2 regions of the Streptomyces sp. NPDC006552 genome follow, and region 2 is predicted to be linked to the other one. Evidence: riboswitches for the same ligand, from Rfam matches in the RefSeq annotation. Region 2 holds a riboswitch; the other holds the start of a gene.
The links. A riboswitch is a leader RNA that binds a small molecule or an ion and turns the genes downstream of it on or off. The one in region 2 is predicted to bind glycine.
Positions count from the first base shown of each region.

Region 1: it holds a riboswitch for glycine, as region 2 does, so the genes downstream of both, gcvP (aminomethyl-transferring glycine dehydrogenase) here and gcvT (glycine cleavage system aminomethyltransferase GcvT) in region 2, are expected to answer to the same signal.

Region 1 is NZ_JBEXOS010000073.1:22,143-30,983, reverse strand. Features, by position in the region: gene ABZY33_RS30660 (DNA polymerase IV) at 1-417, shown strand, start outside; gene ABZY33_RS30655 (PRC-barrel domain-containing protein) at 467-856, opposite strand; glycine riboswitch at 971-1,065, shown strand; gene gcvP (aminomethyl-transferring glycine dehydrogenase) at 1,248-4,133, shown strand; gene ABZY33_RS30645 (DUF5999 family protein) at 4,182-4,382, opposite strand; gene ABZY33_RS30640 (hypothetical protein) at 4,706-5,293, opposite strand; gene ABZY33_RS30635 (glutamate-cysteine ligase family protein) at 5,819-7,339, shown strand; gene ABZY33_RS30630 (substrate-binding and VWA domain-containing protein) at 7,347-8,841, opposite strand, start outside.
Region 2 is NZ_JBEXOS010000010.1:102,075-110,915, reverse strand. Features, by position in the region: gene ABZY33_RS09150 (L,D-transpeptidase) at 1-556, shown strand, start outside; gene ABZY33_RS09145 (spore-associated protein A) at 572-1,018, opposite strand; gene ABZY33_RS09140 (L-serine ammonia-lyase) at 1,202-2,584, opposite strand; gene glyA (serine hydroxymethyltransferase) at 2,758-4,023, opposite strand; gene gcvH (glycine cleavage system protein GcvH) at 4,029-4,406, opposite strand; gene gcvT (glycine cleavage system aminomethyltransferase GcvT) at 4,474-5,589, opposite strand; glycine riboswitch at 5,761-5,860, opposite strand; gene ABZY33_RS09120 (AAA family ATPase) at 6,003-6,653, shown strand; gene ABZY33_RS09115 (enhanced serine sensitivity protein SseB) at 6,702-7,478, shown strand; gene ABZY33_RS09110 (enhanced serine sensitivity protein SseB C-terminal domain-containing protein) at 7,594-8,385, shown strand; gene ABZY33_RS09105 (ABC transporter permease) at 8,770-8,841, shown strand, end outside.

The DNA.
Region 1 (8,841 bases), on a different contig from region 2:
TCCGTGGACACGACCGGCGGTGTGCGGCTGCTCGGGGTCGGGGTGAGCGGCCTCGCCGACTACACGCAGGAGGACCTTTTCGCGCAGGTCGCAGCCGCGGAGGGGGAGCGGCCCGCGGGGGACGCCGTCGAGGTCGGACAGGAGCCGGTCGCGGCCGCCGAGGTGGCCGCCGAGCCGGCGCCCGAGCGGCGGTGGATGGCGGGGCACGATGTCCGCCATGCCGAGTTCGGGCCGGGATGGGTGCAGGGCAGCGGGCTCGGGCGGGTGACGGTGCGGTTCGAGACGCCGTACGCGGCGGGGCCGGGGCGGGTGCGGACGTTTCTCGTCGATGATCCGTCGCTGGAACCCGGGGAGCCGTTGCCGTTGGTCGAACCGGTCGTGGAGCCGGGGGCCGGGTGCGGGGAGGAGAAGGCGTAGAGCAGGTGTCGGCGCTGCTGACGCGGGGCGCTGCCCCGGACCCCGCTCCTCAATCGCCGGAGGGGCTTGGTCCGGTGGGGTCCGTGCCCGCTATGCGGCCGAACAGGACGTCGGGGGCCGGCGTCGACGGGAGGTCCAGGCCGTAGTGGTGGTAGAGCTGGAGTTCTTGCTCGGGCGAGAGGTGGCGGCCCACCCCGAAGTCGGGGGAGTCCTTGACCAGGGCGCGTTCGAAGGGGACGCGGAGCGTGCCGTCGACCAGTTCGCTGGGGGCCAGCGGGATGAAGGCGTCGCGGCTGAAGAGGCCGGTGCGTATCGCGGCCCACTCCGGCACGCCGGTGGCGTCGTCGAGGTAGACCTCGTCGATCGTGCCGAGCCTGCTTCCGTTGCGGTCGAACGCCTTGCGGCCGATCAAGGTGCGTGGATCGACGTCGGTCTGCACGGGCCCTCCCTGTGGTCGCAACTCGTCTGTAAGCACTACGAAAGAGCACATTGGGGAAGGCGGCCACTCGAGGGTTTCCCGTAATTCGCCGCTGGTAGGCTGGCAAGCGGCTGCTGACCCCGTGCGGGAGAGTCTCCGGAAGTCGTCGGAGGCGCCGAAGGAGCAAATCCTCCCCGGAATCTCTCAGGCCCCTGTACCGCACGGACGAGGTCACTCTGGAAAGCAGGGCGGAGGCACGTCTTCCGCTCTCACCGACGGTGAAAGCCGGTGTGTTCCGCGATCGCGGAACGGGCCGGTGAAGCTCTCAGGTTGAGATGACAGAGGGGGAGGCCGTCCGGGCAGCCACGCCGTGGTGCCCCTCGCAGGTCGCGATGACCAGGAGGCCTCCGCAATGACCGCCAACCGTACTCCGCTCTCCACGCTGGAGCAGGGCATCCCCTTCGAGCAGCGCCACATCGGTCCGGACGACGCCGCGCAGGCCAAGATGCTCGCGCAGGTCGGCTACGGCTCGCTCGACGAGCTGACGGCGGCCGCGGTGCCGGATGTGATCAAGAGCGCCGAGGCGCTGGAGCTGCCGGCCGCGCGGACCGAGGCCGAGGTCCTCGCCGAGCTGCGCTCCCTCGCCGACCGCAACCAGGTGCTCGGCTCGATGATCGGGCTCGGCTACTACGGGACGTTCACCCCGCCCGTCATCCTGCGCAACGTCATGGAGAACCCGTCCTGGTACACGGCCTACACGCCGTACCAGCCGGAGATCTCGCAGGGCCGCCTCGAAGCCCTGCTGAACTTCCAGACCATGGTCGCCGAACTGACCGGGCTGCCGACCTCCGGTGCCTCGCTGCTCGACGAGGGCACCGCCGCCGCCGAGGCCATGGCGCTGTCGCGGCGGATCGGCAAGGTCAAGGACGGCGTCTACCTCGTCGACGCCGACGCGCTGCCGCAGACCGCCGCGGTCATCAGGACGCGGGCCGAACCGACCGGCGTGGAGATCGTCGTCGCCGACCTCACCGACGGCATCCCGGCCGAGGTCGCCGAGCGCGGTGTCGTGGGTGTGCTTCTCCAGTACCCGGGCGCTTCCGGCGCCGTGCGCGATCTCAAGCCGGTCATCGACCAGGCGCACGAGCTGGGCGCCGTCGTCACCGTCGCCGCCGACCTGCTCGCCCTCACGCTGCTGACCTCGCCCGGCGAGCTGGGCGCGGACATCGCCGTCGGCACCACGCAGCGCTTCGGCGTCCCGATGGGCTTCGGCGGTCCGCACGCCGGTTACATGGCCGTACGGGAGAAGTTCGCGCGGTCCCTGCCCGGGCGGCTCGTCGGCGTCTCCGTCGACGCCGACGGGAACAAGGCGTACCGGCTCGCCCTGCAGACGCGCGAGCAGCACATCCGCCGCGAGAAGGCGACGAGCAACATCTGCACGGCGCAGGTCCTGCTCGCCGTCATGGCCGGCATGTACGCCGTCTACCACGGGCCGGACGGCCTGCGCTCCATCGCGCGCCGCACCCACCGCTACGCCACGCTGCTCGCCGCCGGCCTGACGGCGGGCGGGGCCGAGGTCGTGCACGCGACCTACTTCGACACCGTGACGGTCCGGGTGCCGGGCCGGGCCGCCCAGGTCGTCCGGGCCGCCCGCGAGGGCGGGGTCAACGTGCGGCACGTCGACGCCGACCACGTCTCCGTCGCCTGTGACGAGACCACCACCCGGGCACAGCTCCACGTCGTCTGGGCCGCGTTCGGGGTCGAGGCGGACATCGAGGCGCTGGACGCCGGGACGGCCGACGCGCTGCCCGCGGCGGCGCTGCGCGGCGACGAGATCCTCACGCACCCCGTCTTCCACCAGCACCGCTCCGAGACCGCGATGCTGCGCTACCTGCGCCGGCTCGCCGACCGTGACTACGCGCTCGACCGCGGCATGATCCCGCTGGGCTCCTGCACGATGAAGCTCAACGCGACGACGGAGATGGAGCCCGTCACCTGGCCCGAGTTCGGGCAGCTGCACCCCTTCGTCCCGGCCGAGCAGGCGCAGGGCTACCTCACGCTCATCACGGAGCTGGAGGAGCGGCTCGCCGAGGTCACCGGGTACGACAAGGTCTCGCTGCAGCCGAACGCCGGGTCGCAGGGCGAGCTGGCCGGTCTGCTCGCGGTGCGCGGCTACCACCGGGCCAACGGGGACGCGCAGCGCACCGTCTGCCTCATCCCGTCGTCGGCGCACGGCACGAACGCGGCGAGCGCCGTGATGGCCGGGATGAAGGTCGTCGTCGTGAAGACCGCCGACGACGGCGAGATCGACGTCGAGGACCTGCGCGCCAAGATCGAACAGCACGCCGAGCAGCTGGCCGTCCTCATGATCACCTATCCGTCGACGCACGGTGTCTTCGAGGAGCACGTCGCCGACATCTGCGCCGCCGTGCACGACGCGGGCGGCCAGGTGTACGTCGACGGGGCGAACCTCAACGCGCTGGTGGGCCTGGCCAAGCCGGGGCACTTCGGCGGCGACGTCTCGCACCTGAACCTGCACAAGACGTTCTGCATCCCGCACGGCGGCGGCGGCCCCGGCGTGGGCCCGGTCGGGGTGCGCGCCCACCTCGCCCCGTACCTGCCGAACCACCCGATGCAGCCGGCCGCGGGACCGGAGACCGGCGTCGGACCGATCTCGGCCGCCCCGTGGGGCTCCGCCGGCATCCTGCCGATCTCGTGGTCGTACGTGCGGCTCATGGGCGGCGAGGGGCTGAAGCGGGCGACGCAGGTCGCGGTGCTCTCCGCGAACTACATCGCCAAGCGGCTCGAGCCGCACTACCCGGTGCTCTACACCGGGCCCGGCGGGCTCGTCGCCCACGAGTGCATCATCGATCTGCGGCCGCTGAGCAAGGCGACCGGCGTCACCGTCGACGACATCGCCAAGCGCCTCATCGACTACGGCTTCCACGCGCCGACCATGTCGTTCCCGGTGGCCGGGACGCTGATGATCGAGCCGACCGAGAGCGAGGACCTGGACGAGCTGGACCGGTTCTGCGCGGCGATGATCGCCATCCGCGGAGAGGTCGAGCGGGTCGCCTCCGGCGTCTGGCCGGCCGAGGACAACCCGCTGCGGAACGCGCCGCACACCGCGGGGATGCTCAGCGGTGCGTGGGAGCACGCCTACAGCCGCGAGGAGGCCGTCTTCCCCGCGGGTGTGGCCGCCGCCGACAAGTACTGGCCGCCGGTGCGCCGGATCGACCAGGCCTTCGGTGACCGGAACCTGGTCTGCTCCTGCCCGCCCCTGGACGCCTACGAGGCGTGAGGGCCCAGAGAGCCGCGCGGGCGGCCCGCCGCGCGGCTCTTCGCGCGCCTAGGCGGCTGTCACCACCGCCGCCAAGGGGCGGTGCGGGGCGATGACCGTGCCGTTGGGCAGCAGTTCGCCGGTGTCCTCGAAGAGCAGGACCCCGTTGCACAGGAGGCTCCAGCCCTGCTCCGGGTGGTGAGCCACGGGGAGCGCGGCCTCCCGGTCCGCGGACTCTGCTGTCGGGCACGATGGCTGGTGCTGGCACATGGATGGGTTCTTTCGCTGCGTAGTGATCTCGATGATGTCGGCGTCCGTGCTGCGGCTGGAAGTCATGTCCATGGCCGCCCCCCGTTTTCAGTCGGTCGGGACCCAGTCTCGCCCTGTCGGCGTCGATCCGCAGGGATTTCGTAGCAGCGGTCCTCACTGGAGCAAGACGCGTCACCCGTGCGGGCGGTTCAGCGTAACTGCACTGTCCCTTCGGATGGTTCGGGGTGGCCCGAGCGGACTAGTCCACTCATGGCACGGCTGTGCCCCGCGGCCTGGACGGCGCGGGGCACGGGCCTGAGAGGCGTCGAACGGCTCCGGCCGGCTCAGGCGAGCAGGGCGGCGCGCGGGGAGGTCAGCCGCAGGGCGAGGACCGGTAGCAGCTCCGCCACCCGGTGCGGACGGTAGGCCGCGATCCCCGGGGGCGCCGGGGCGAGCGGGACCAGGATGTCGTCGGCCGCCGGAGCGCCGCTCTCGGCGTCGGCCGTGTGGTCACCGTGCAGCCACAGGGTGAGCATGTACAGCTCCGGGACCGACAGCAGCCGCGGCTGGTACGTCTTCGGCAGGGACTCCGCCTGGCGCAGGGCGCGCTCGGTGGAGGTGATGTAGGGGCCCTCGAAGAAGTGCGAGAAGGTCCAGCCGTCCGGAGTGAGCATCGTGTCGGCGGCGGCCACCGCCCGGTCCGCGCAGCGCACCAGGAACCGCCAGCTGGTGAGGCGGGCGGCGGTGGGCCGCCCGGTGGTCTCGGTGATGCGGTCCAACACGTAGACCGGCAACGGGAGTTCGGGAGTCACCGGTCCCTGCGCGGCGCGCAGGGACGGGGTGCGGGCCTCACGGACGGCGGTGGGGGAACTCAGAGCCGTGAGGACGCTGCGCAGGGCGGGCGCGGGAGCCGGGGGGACGTGCAGCGGCATGGTGGGTCGCCTCTCATTCGACAGGCACGTGGTGCGAGGGCGGTGCGGGACGAGCGGACGGCGCTGTCTGCTGCGGGTGCGCGAAAAATCCGCGATGTGACGCGGGCCAGAGGGGGCGGGGCCGCGATGCGGTCGCCAACTCTCTGTCTCCGTTCGCGGAGTTTATACGACATATGTTCACACGGTGTTTCCGCTACCAGCGCGGGTGAGGTACGCAAGGGCCTATTCGGCCGTCGCCGCAGTGGTGTTCTGTCGGCGCCCGTCCGATTTCGTAGCAGCCTTACCCCGGTGACCTCGGCGTTGCCCGACCGGGCGGTCGGCTGAATCTCGTCGGCGTTTTTCACCAGGGATTCCCAGGTGAATCCGTAAAACGCCCCATGCCTAAGGAATGTGCCGCCGGGTAACCGCATCGAGCGTACTGCTCCGCGGACCCGCGCGGGGCGTTATCGATCACACCTGTTGGGCATCATCCACCGTGACACGCGGCCGGATCGTCGGGCTGCCCATGCGAGGAAGGATGCTCCCATGGGGGAGAAGGTCGCTGCGGCGGCGGTCGGCCGGACCGACCGCCGGGCCTACCGGCAGAAGGTGCAGGAGTGCCTCGCGGGGCTCGGGCGGCTCTTGGACGAGAAGCGGTTCGACAAGCCGAAGAATCTCATGGGCCTGGAGATCGAGCTGAATCTGGCGGGGCCCGACGGGATGCCGCGGATGATGAATGCGGAAGTACTGGAGCGGATCGCCAGCCGGGATTTCCAGACCGAACTCGCGATGTTCAATCTCGAAGTGAATATCGCCCCGCACGCCCTCGGCGGCCGGGTTCTCGACCAGCTCGCCGAGGAGCTGCGCACCGGCCTCGGGTACGCCCACCGCAAGGCCAATGAGGTCGACGCGGGAATCGTGATGATCGGCATCCTGCCGACGCTGCGGGCGGCCGACCTGGTCTCCGCGAACCTCTCGGACGTGGACCGCTACACCTTGCTCAACGAGTCGATCGTCGCCGCCCGCGGCGAGGACTTCGCCCTCGACATCGACGGCGTCGAGCGGCTGACCTGCACCTCTTCCTCGATCGTGCCCGAAGCGGCGTGCACCTCGGTGCAGTTGCACCTCCAGGTCACCCCGAACCGGTTCGCCGCCGTGTGGAACGCGGCGCAGGCGGTGGCGGCGGTGCAGATCGCGATGGGCGCCAACTCGCCGTTCCTCTTCGGGCGCGAGCTGTGGCGGGAGTCGCGCCCGCCGCTGTTCCAGCAGTCGACGGACACCCGCCCGCCCGAGCTGGCCGCGCAGGGAGTACGGCCGCGGACCTGGTTCGGGGAGCGCTGGATCGACTCGGCCTACGACCTCTTCGAGGAGAACCTGCGGTACTTCCCGCCGCTGCTGCCGGTCCTCGACGACGAACAGCCGCTCGACGTGCTCGACCGGGGCGGTGTGCCGAGCCTCGCCGAACTCGTGCTGCACAACGGCACGGTGTACCGCTGGAACCGGCCCGTCTACGACGTCGCCGACGGCGTCCCGCACCTGCGCGTGGAGAACCGGGTGCTGCCGGCCGGTCCCACCGTCACCGACGTCATCGCCAACGTCGCCTTCTACTACGGGCTCGTACGGGCCCTGGCGGAGGAGGCGCGGCCGGTCTGGTCGCGGCTGCCCTTCGACGCGGCCGCCCGCAACTTCGAGACCGCCTGCCGGGAGGGGATCGACGCCCGTCTGGAGTGGCCGCGCCGGGGCCGGTTCGGCGGGACCGAGCAGGTCGCGGCCACCACCCTCGTCCGGGACGAGCTGCTGCCGCTCGCGGCCGCGGGCCTGGACGCCTGGGGGGTCGAACCCGCCGACCGGGACCACTACCTGGGGGTGATCGAGCAGCGGTGCGCACGGCGGATGAACGGAGCGGCCTGGCAGGCGGCGACCTACCACCGGGCCCTGGAGAGCGGGCTGGAGCGCGAGGCGGCGCTCGCGGCGACCACGCGCCGCTACGCCGACCTGATGCACGCCGGTGAGCCGGTGCACACCTGGCCCGTCGGGTTGCCGGAGCCCGCGGTCCCGCTCGGCTGAGGAGCGCTCAGCCGCTCCGGGTGCCCGCCCGCACGATGGCCTTGAGGATCACCTGCTGGATGTCGGCCGGGTCACTGATCTGGTGGCCCGACCCACCGGTCGCCCCGGCGATCTGCTCGATCTCGTCCTTGTCGGTGGCCGGGCCGACGGCGATGACGATGAGCGGGACCGGGCGGTCCGGGTCGGCGAGACTCTCCAGCCGGGAGACGAGGTTGCTGCGCGAGATCGAGCCAGGGTCCTCATTGACCCCGTCGGTGACCAGGACCACCGCGTTGAACGTGTCGCTCCGGTACGACGCCGTCGCCTCCTTGTAGGCGGCGAGCGTCGTGTCGTAGAGGCCGGTCGCCCCGCCCGGGACCGGCTGGAGCGAGCGGAACGCGGCGGAGAGGCGGTCGCGCCGGGTGCCGGCGCCCGCCCGGCCGCCGAGGCGCCCGGTCGGCACGAGCTTCTTGTAGTCGCGCTCGCCGTCGAGCAGGGTCGAGAACTCCCACAGGCCGATCTCGTCCTGCGGTGTGAACGTCGACAGGGCCGCCAGCATCGACTCCTTCGTCACCTCCATCCGGGACCGGCCGCGGCCCGGCACCGGGTTCGCCATCGAGGCCGAGGCGTCCACGACCGTGGTGAGCCGGGCGCTCTGCACCGTGATCGTCCACATCCCGAGGGTCTCCTCGATCTCCTCCGCGCCCGCCGGCGGCGAGGCGGGCTCCGCGTACGGCTGCGGGGAGCGGGCACCGGCCCGCGCCGCGACCGCTTCGGGCGAGCCGCCGCCGTCGGTGCGAAAGCCGTGCCGCGCGAGGACGGCGCGGCCCGCGGGGGCGCCGAGCAGCGTCATGAACCGCAGGGCGGCACGGCTCTCGTCCGTGCTCAGGGCGTCCTCGCCGACCAGGGCGAACGGGTAGTCCAGCTCGGGTGAGCCGTCCTTCGGATAGAAGAGGTCGAGGGAGGGGCCGGTGGCGTCCCCGGCGTTGTGCGCGAAGGCGGCCTGTTCGGAGAGGATCAGCGCTTCGTTGCGGCGCGGATCGCCTCCTTCGGCGCCGGAACCGTCGTGCGGCACGGTCCCCATCAGCTGTCCGTCGCTGTCGGACGTGCGCTGAGAGAGGACCTTCGCCAGGGCGGCGGCCCGGGTGTCGCCGTCGCGGGATTCCTGCGCGCCGCCTGCCAGCTTGGTGAGCGCAAGCAGCCCGGTCGCGCTGCGGGCGGGGTCGGCGGCGCCCAGGCGCAGCGCGTCGTCCGCCATCGCGGCCCCGGCCAACTGCGCCCAGCTGTACGTCTTCGCGGGCCAGCCGAACGTCTTAGCGGCCGAGGGAACCATGCCGACGCCGATCGGCGACGTCGCCACGTTCCCGGCGGCGGTCACCCCGGTGCCCTTGGCGCCCTGTTCGACGCGCCGCAGCCACAGGTCCGAGTCCGGCACCCACACCTGGTACTCCGGGGCGCCCCGGCCGGCCCGGAGCGCGTCGGCGACCTGGTACGAGTCACGGGCGGTGACGGAGACGTCGAGG
Region 2 (8,841 bases):
CAACGGCCGGTACGGCGTGCGCACCTACACTCACACCTTCAAGGTCGGCGACGACGTCCGGGCGGATGTCTCCGTCTCCGGCCACACCCTGAAGGTCACCAAGAACGGCGCGGCGGTCCGCACCCTGTCGATCAACGCGGGCAGCGCCGAGTACCCGACCTGGAACGGCACGATGGCCGTCATCGACAAGCAGGAGAAGGTCCACATGACCTCCTGCAGCGTCGGCATCAGCTGCAACAAGGGCGACGCCAACTACTACGACCTGACGCTGCCCTGGGACGTGCACCTCACCCAGTCCGGCACCTACGTCCACTACTCGACCGGCGACCCGAACCCGGGCAGCGGCAGCGCCCGCGGCTCACACGGCTGCGTGCACCTGTCGATGTCCGACGCCAAGTGGTTCTACCAGCAGGTCAAGCAGGGCGACCCGGTCACCATCACCGGCTCCCCGCGCGCCAAGGCCCCGGCGGACAACGGCTACGCGGCCTTCAACCTGAGCTGGGACCAGTGGCTCCAGGGCAGCGCCTCGGGGGAGGCGACGACGGCGACGCTGTAACGCGCCGCGGGGCCGTCAGCCGCAGTTGGTTCCGTTCTTGCTGAACCAGGTGCCGTCCAGGCGGCCCCACCAGTCGACGCAGGCGCCGCGGGCGTCGACGTAGAGCGGGCCGGCGTAGGACCGGTAGTCACCGATGTCGTAGTTGTCGTGGATCTCGCTGCCCGCCAGGCCGAGATAGAGCTCCATCGGCACGGGGTCGCCAACGGTGGTGCGGATCATGACCAGGCAGTTCTTGCCGGTCGCCGCGCTGTAGGTGAGGTACGCCGTCCCCTTGCCGGTGACCGGCGCCTGGTTGACGACCTTGTACCCCGCGCCACAGGCCCCGTTGTAGGCGGCCGGAGCGGCCGAAGCGGTGGGCGTGGCCGCGGAGGCCGCAGGGGCCAGGGCGGTCAGCGCGGCGACGCCTGCCCCGGCCAGGGCGGTGGCGGTCAGCAGGTGCTTGGTGCGAGTGAGACCGGACATCAGTGTGTTCCCCCGTCGTGTCGGGTGCGCGGCCTCTGCCGCTCACCCCGTTTTCCTGACACCCGATAAGACAGGTCAGGGCCACGCGCGGTTGTCCGCACCCCGGTCACGGGATCGTGCAGATGGTCAGCGTCCCGTCACCGGGAGGTGAACGGCAGGGGCCGCGGAGGCCGGCTCACCGGCCTAGCACTCGATGATGTTCACCGCGAGCCCGCCGCGCGCCGTCTCCTTGTACTTGACGGACATGTCCGCCCCGGTGTCCCGCATCGTCTTGATGACCTTGTCGAGGGAGACCTTGTGCGAGCCGTCGCCGCGCATCGCCATCTTCGCGGCGGTGACGGCCTTCACCGCGGCCATGCCGTTGCGCTCGATGCAGGGGATCTGGACGAGCCCGCCGACCGGGTCGCAGGTCAGGCCGAGGTTGTGCTCCATGCCGATCTCCGCCGCGTTCTCCACCTGCTCCGGGGAGCCGCCGAGGACCTCGGCGAGCGCGCCCGCCGCCATCGAGCAGGCCGAGCCGACCTCGCCCTGGCAGCCGACCTCCGCGCCGGAGATCGAGGCGTTCTCCTTGAACAGCATGCCGATCGCGCCGGCCGAGAGCAGGAAGCGTATGACGCCCTCCTCCTTCTCCTCCGCGGTGCCGGCGGGCACGAAGTTCACGTAGTAGTGCAGGACGGCCGGGATGATGCCGGCCGCGCCGTTGGTCGGCGCCGTGACCACTCGGCCGCCCGCCGCGTTCTCCTCGTTCACCGCCATCGCGTAGAGCGTGATCCACTCCATCGCGAGCGCCAGCGGCTCGCCCTCGGCGCGCAGCTTGCGGGCCGAGGAGGCGGCGCGGCGGCGGACCTTCAGGCCGCCCGGCAGGATGCCCTCGCGGGACATGCCCCGCGAGACGCACGCCTGCATCGCGCGCCACAGCTCCAGCAGGCCGGCGCGGATCTCGTCCTCGGTGCGCCAGGCCTTCTCGTTCTCCAGCATCAGCGCCGGGATGGACAGGCCGGTCTCGCGAGTGAGGCGCAGCAGCTCGTCGCCGGTGCGGAAGGGGTACTTCAGCACGGTGTCGTCCGGCACGACCGGGTTCTCGCCCTGGACGGCGTCCTCGTCGACGACGAAACCGCCGCCCACCGAGTAGTACGTCTTGGACAGCAGCTCGCCGCCCTCGGCGTCGTGCGCCCACAAGCGCATGCCGTTCGCGTGGTAGGGCAGCGTCTCGCGGCGGTGCAGGACCAGGTCGTCGTCGAAGGAGAAGGCGATGTCGTGCACGCCGAGCAGGTTGATCCGCCCGGACGACTTGATCGTCTCCACCCGCTCGTCGGCGTGCTCGACGTCGACCGTGCGCGGGGACTCGCCCTCCAGGCCGAGCAGCACCGCCTTCGGGGTGCCGTGGCCGTGGCCGGTCGCGCCCAGGGAGCCGTACAGCTCGGCGCGGACCGCGGCGGTGTGGGCCAGCAGGCCCTCGTTCTTCAGGCGCCGCGCGAACATGCGCGCCGCGCGCATCGGGCCGACCGTGTGCGAGCTGGACGGGCCGATGCCGATCGAGAACAGGTCGAAGACCGAGATGGCCACGGTGAGGACTCCAATGCTGGGTGGTAGACGCCGTTGTCTGCCGGGGGTGGTGCGGTCGTTCCGGGCGGTGCACGGCACGGGGCACCGTGCGTGCTGGACCCCTGTGGTTCCAGTGTGCGCGGTGCCCCGGAAGTGTGTACGTACCCCAAGGGTACGTAACTGCCGCGAAATACCTACAGGCCGGGGTAGAGCGGGTGCTTCTCGGCCAAGGCGGTCACCCGGGCCTTGAGCGCGTCCACGTCGCAGGACGGCTTGAGGGCCTCCGCGATCACGTCGGCGACCTCGGTGAAGTCCTCGGCCGTGAAGCCGCGGGTGGCGAGCGCAGGCGTACCGATGCGCAGGCCGGAGGTGACCATCGGCGGGCGCGGGTCGTTCGGGACGGCGTTGCGGTTGACCGTGATGCCGACCTCGTGGAGACGGTCCTCGGCCTGCTGCCCGTCCAGCTCGGAGTCGCGCAGGTCGACCAGGACGAGGTGCACGTCCGTGCCGCCGGAGAGCACGTTCACGCCATGGGCGCGGGCGTCCTCGGAGGTCAGCCGCTCGGCGAGGATGCGGGCACCCTCGACCGTGCGCTGCTGGCGCTCCTTGAAGTCCTCGCTCGCGGCGACCTTGAAGGAGACCGCCTTGGCCGCGATCACGTGCTCCAGGGGGCCGCCCTGGAAGCCCGGGAAGACGGACGAGTTCAGCTTCTTCGCGAAGTCCTTCTTGGCGAGGATGATGCCGCCGCGGGGGCCGCCGAGCGTCTTGTGCGTCGTCGAGGTGACGACGTCGGCGTACTCGACCGGGTTCGGGTGCAGCCCAGCCGCGACGAGACCCGCGAAGTGCGCCATGTCGACCCAGAGGTAGGCCTCGACCTCGTCGGCGATGCGGCGGAACTCCGCGAAGTCCAGCTGCCGCGGGTACGCCGACCAGCCGGCGATGATCACCTTCGGGCGGTGCTCCTTGGCGAGCCGCTCGACCTCGGCCATGTCGACCAGGCCGGTGTCGTCGACGTGGTAGGCGACCACGTCGAACTGCTTGCCGGAGAAGTTCAGCCGCATGCCGTGCGTGAGGTGGCCGCCGTGCGCCAGGTCCAGGCCGAGGATCGTGTCCCCGGGCTTGGCGAGCGCGAAGAGGGCGGCCTGGTTCGCGGAGGCGCCCGAGTGCGGCTGCACGTTGGCGTACTCGGCGCCGAACAGCTCCTTGACCCGGTCGATGGCGATCTGCTCGGTGACGTCGACGTGCTCGCAGCCGCCGTAGTAGCGGCGGCCGGGGTAGCCCTCGGCGTACTTGTTGGTGAGGACCGAGCCCTGCGCCTCCATGACGGCGACCGGCGCGAAGTTCTCCGAGGCGATCATTTCCAGGGTCGACTGCTGGCGGTGCAGCTCGGCGTCGACGGCGCGGGCGACGTCCGGGTCGAGCTCGTGCAGGGACTGGTTCATTGCGGACTTGTCGGTCATCTCGGTCAGCTCCCGGAGAACGTGGTGTACTCGTCGGCGGTGAGCAGGTCCTTCGGCTCCTCGGAGACCCGGACCTTGAACAGCCAGCCGCCCTCGAAGGGGGCCGAGTTCACCAGCGACGGGTCGTCGACGACGTCCTGGTTGGCCTCGGTGACCTCGCCCGAGACCGGGGAGTACAGGTCGGAGACCGACTTGGTGGACTCCAGCTCGCCGCAGGTCTCGCCCGCGGTGATGCTGTCGCCGACCTCGGGGAGCTGGACGAACACGATGTCACCGAGCGCGTTGGCCGCGTGCTCCGTGATGCCGACCGTGGCGACGCCGTCCTCGACGGCCGACAGCCACTCGTGCTCCTTGCTGTAACGCAGCTGCTGGGGGTTGCTCATGAGGCGAATTCTCCTGTACGCGGGAGGGTGCGGGTGACAGTGGGGGAGGGCGACGGGCTCGGGCGCGTCACTTCTGGCGCTTGTAGAACGGCAGCGCCACGACCTCGTACGGCTCATGCGTACCGCGGATGTCGACGCCCACACCCGCGGTGCCCGGCGCGGCGTGCGCGGCGTCCACGTACGCCATGGCGACCGGCTTGCCCAGGGTCGGGGAGGGGGCGCCGGAGGTGACCTCGCCGATCACCTGTCCGTCGCGGACGACCGGCATGCCCGCGCGCGGGACGCGGCGGCCCTCGGCGACCAGGCCGACGAGCCTGCGGGGCGGGGCGCTCTCGGCGCGCTCGGCGGCGGCCGCCAGCGCCTCGCGGCCCACGAAGTCGCCGTCCTTCTCGAACTTCACCACCCGGCCGAGCCCCGCGTCGAACGGCGTCAGCTCCGTGGTCAGCTCGTGCCCGTACAGCGGCATGCCCGCCTCCAGGCGCAGCGTGTCGCGGCAGGACAGACCGCACGGGACGAGGCCGTACGCGGCGCCCGCCTCGGTCAGCGCCTGCCACAGCCGCTCCGCGTCGGCGGGGGCCACGAACAGCTCGAAGCCGTCCTCGCCGGTGTAGCCGGTGCGCGCGATGAGCGCCTCGACCCCGGCGACGGTGCCGGGCAGCCCGGCGTAGTACTTCAGCCCGTCCAGGTCGGCGTCCGTGACGGACTTCACGATGGCGGGGGAGTGCGGGCCCTGCACGGCGAGCAGCGCGTACGCGTCGCGGTCGTCGCGGACCTCGGCGTCGAAGCCGGCGGCGCGCTCGGTCAGGGCGTCGAGCACGGTCTGCGCGTTGCCCGCGTTGGCGACGACCATGTAGCGCGTCTCGGCGAGCCGGTAGACGATCAGGTCGTCGAGGATGCCGCCGTCGGCCCGGCAGATCATGGTGTAGCGGGCGCGGCCCACGCCGACCGTGGCGATGTTGCCCACGAGCGCGAAGTTCAGCAGCGCCGCCGCGTCCGGCCCGGTCACGGTGATCTCGCCCATGTGGGAGAGGTCGAAGAGGCCGGCCTTCGTGCGCACCGCAGTGTGCTCGTCGCGCTCGCTGGCGTAGCGCAGCGGCATGTCCCAGCCGGCGAAGTCGGTCATGGTGGCGCCGAGCGAGCGGTGCAGCGCGTCGAGGGCTGTCGAACGAGGCGTACGGGTCATGGCTGGTGCTCCCGGGCGTGACGGCGATGGCGAGGGGTCCCCCGTGGCGGAGGCCTCCCCATCTGTCATCGGAACCTGAGAGGTTCGCCCCGGCCACCCGTACTGGTGGTCATGGCTTGCACCTTGGGTGGGACCGCCGTGCTGGACGGGCGGCCCGCTTTTCAGATGTGCCTCGCCCGCGCGGTACGGGGCCTGAGAGATTCAAGGGAGGAACTTGCTCCTTCGGCGTCCGGGTCCACCTGCGTGTCCGGAACTCTCCCGCGCGGATTCAAACGGCCGGTATGCGGTTGTGTGCCTGCGGCGGGCACATCATCGCATGCCCGCGGATCGGCGAAAGCCCACGGCGGGCATTACCTTCTCTTTACACTTGGCGGGCAAGAGACGGGTGGGCGGAACGGGGAGGGGCGATCACGGTGCGCAAGGCGATCGCGGGGGCGTACGCGGCGACGGCGTCGGCCGCGGCGGTGACCGGAGTGCGGGTCCCGCGGCAGCGTTCGGTGCGGGACCTGCGCGGGCGGGGCGGCCGCACCCCACGGCTCATCGCGTTCACCGCGGGCGACCTCGTCGTGCTCTCGGGGCTGCCGGGCAGCGGCAAGTCCACGCTGATGCGCCGGGCCGTCACGGTCGTGCGCGTCGACTCCCAGGACACCCGCGAGCGCTGGGCCGCCCGGCTGCCGCGCGTCGTGCCCTATGTCCTGTACCGGCCGCTGGTGCGCCTCGCGCACTACGCGGGGCTGTGGCGGGCGATGCGCTCCGGAGCCAGCGTCGTCGTGCACGACTGCGGCACCCAGGCCTGGGTACGCCGCTGGGTGACGCGAGCGGCCCGGCGGCGCGGAGCCGCCGTCCATCTGCTGCTCCTGGACGTGCCCGCGGACACGGCGCTCGACGGCCAGCTGGAGCGGGGCCGCGGCGTCTCGCGGTACGCGTTCGCCCGGCACCGGCGCGCGGTGGGCGCGCTGGTGACCTCCACGGAGCGGGGCGAGCTGCCGGCGGGCATCGCCTCGGCGGTGCTCCTGGACCGTGCGGCCACCGACGCGCTCGGCGGGATCACGTTCCGGGAGTGACCCGGGCCCGCCCCGCCCGCGCGGGCCCAGGCGTTATCGTCGGCGGCTATGGAACACCCGGCATTTCACGAGGCTGCGCACCCCCACCCCGTCCAGGGCTGGCCGGCGAACGAGCTGGAGGAGGTCCTCGCCGCGTCGGTCGGCGTCGAGGGCGCGGGCGGCCGGATCGTCGAGGTCCTCGGCCGCAGCCCGATCTGGATACCCCTGCCCCGGGGCGGCGGCGCCGACAGCCGCGACCTCGATCTGCCGACCCTGGAGATCCAGGGCCAGGCCTATGTTCCCGTGTTCAGCTCCGAGCAGCAGTTCATGCAGGTCACCGGCGGCCGGATGAGCTGCACCGTGGCCCCGGCCGCCGAGTTCGCGCGCGGCCTGCCCGCGCAGGTCGGCCTCGCCCTGAACCCGGACGGCGCCGTCGGCATCCCGCTGCCCCCGCCCGGCGTCGCCGAACTGGCCCGCGGCGGCCGCACCCCGCTGGACGGCCCCTCCTCCGGCGGCCGCGTCGTGCTCTCCGAACCCGACTGGCAGCACGACCCCGTCGACTTCCTCGCGGCGGTGCGCGAGGAGTTCGCGGCGGCCGGCACCGTCCTGAGCGCCCACCGCTGCCTCGCCGTCGTCGAGGACGGGGCGCCCTCCCTCTTCGTCGGGGTGCAGCTGACCGAGTGGGAGGGCGCCGCCCGCGACCTCCCGCTGGACGCGCTGGGCCGCGCGCTCGGCCGGGCCCCCGCCCCCTGGCCGGTGAACCTGGTCTTCCTCGACGTCACCGAGGACCCGGTCGCCGACTTCCTGCGCACCCGCGTCCGTCCGTTCTACCTACGGGAAGGGTGACGCCGTCCGTCAAGTCGGTGTCAGGAACGCCGCTTAAGCTGGTTTCATGACGTGACCGGGCGGCACCGCCCCCGGCCAGGTGCGGGACACAAGGGTTCAGAAGGGGCGGTTACGGGTGAGTGCGTCGGGCACGGCCGCGGCCGGACAGGTCGAGCACATGCTGCGCCAGGTGACCCCCGGGCGCTACGACGCCTACGAGGCGCTCCTCGCGGCCCTCGCCTCCGGCCAGGTCTGGATGCTGCTCTGGCACGGCCAGGCCGGCTCGCCCGACGCCCAGTACGGGACCATGGACGTGGACGGCGTCTCGTACGCGCCCTGTGTCACCTCCGCCCAGGAGCTCTCCGCCTCCGGCTGGTCCCGCGCCTACGAGGTGGTCGGCGGGGTCGACGCGGCCCGCACTCTCTACCCCGACCACTACGGCCTGTGGCTCAACCCGCACGCCCCCGGCGGCGGGGTGGGCGTGCCCTGGCTCGATCTGCGCCGGATCGCGGGCGGGCTCGACCGGCAGCCGGCCGGGCCACTGCGGCTGACCGAGCCGACCCTCGAACTCCCGCAGTTCTGGGCGCTGCTGGCGCAGAACGCGCACCGCACCACGGCCGTGCGGGCGCTGCGCCGCGCGTGGGTGCAGCCCGCGGTCGGCGCGCCGTACCTGGCGATCGGGCTCGACGTGTACGACGCCTCGCCCGCCTCGGTGGACGCCGTCCGCGCGATGATGCAGCAGTCCGTCGCGGCCGTCCCGGACGGGCTGCCGGTCTCCACGGTGGCGATGTCCGACGCCTACGACCCGGTGGCGATGTGGCTGCGGGCCAACGCGCGCCCGTTCTACGACCGCGAGGCGCACGCCGCTCCCGCGGGCCGGGCCGACGGCGGATACGGGTACCCCCCGCCCTACGGCGCCGCGTACTGAGCGGATTGTCCGCAAAAGCCGGACAGGACCCCGTTACCGGCCATCGCAAGACCCCGGCGGCCTATGGCCAGTTGTGGGCCCAATGTCCCTGCTGGCACCGCTTGCGACCCAACTGCCCAGCGTTCGCACGCCGTTCACAGCTGTCCGGATAACGGAACACCCCTGACCGCATCACGTTTAGGCATCCTTTCCCCAGGAGATCTGGCGGCTGATCACACACGCGTTGAAGACTCCCCGAATGCGGGGCCGTTCGGGCCCTTGTGCGAGTCGCCCGCGCCGGAGTCCGGTTCCGCGGAGCAGCGGCACCGCAGCGCAGTCGAGTACGGGGCCGCCACCGCGGCAAGCATGGGCCGGTCATCCCCGGCCGGGAGGGGGCAGTCACTCGTGACCGCACCGATCGAGACCACCGAAGCAGCGGCCGAAGTGTCGCCGGAGGCGGTCCTTGCCGGAGCGGGG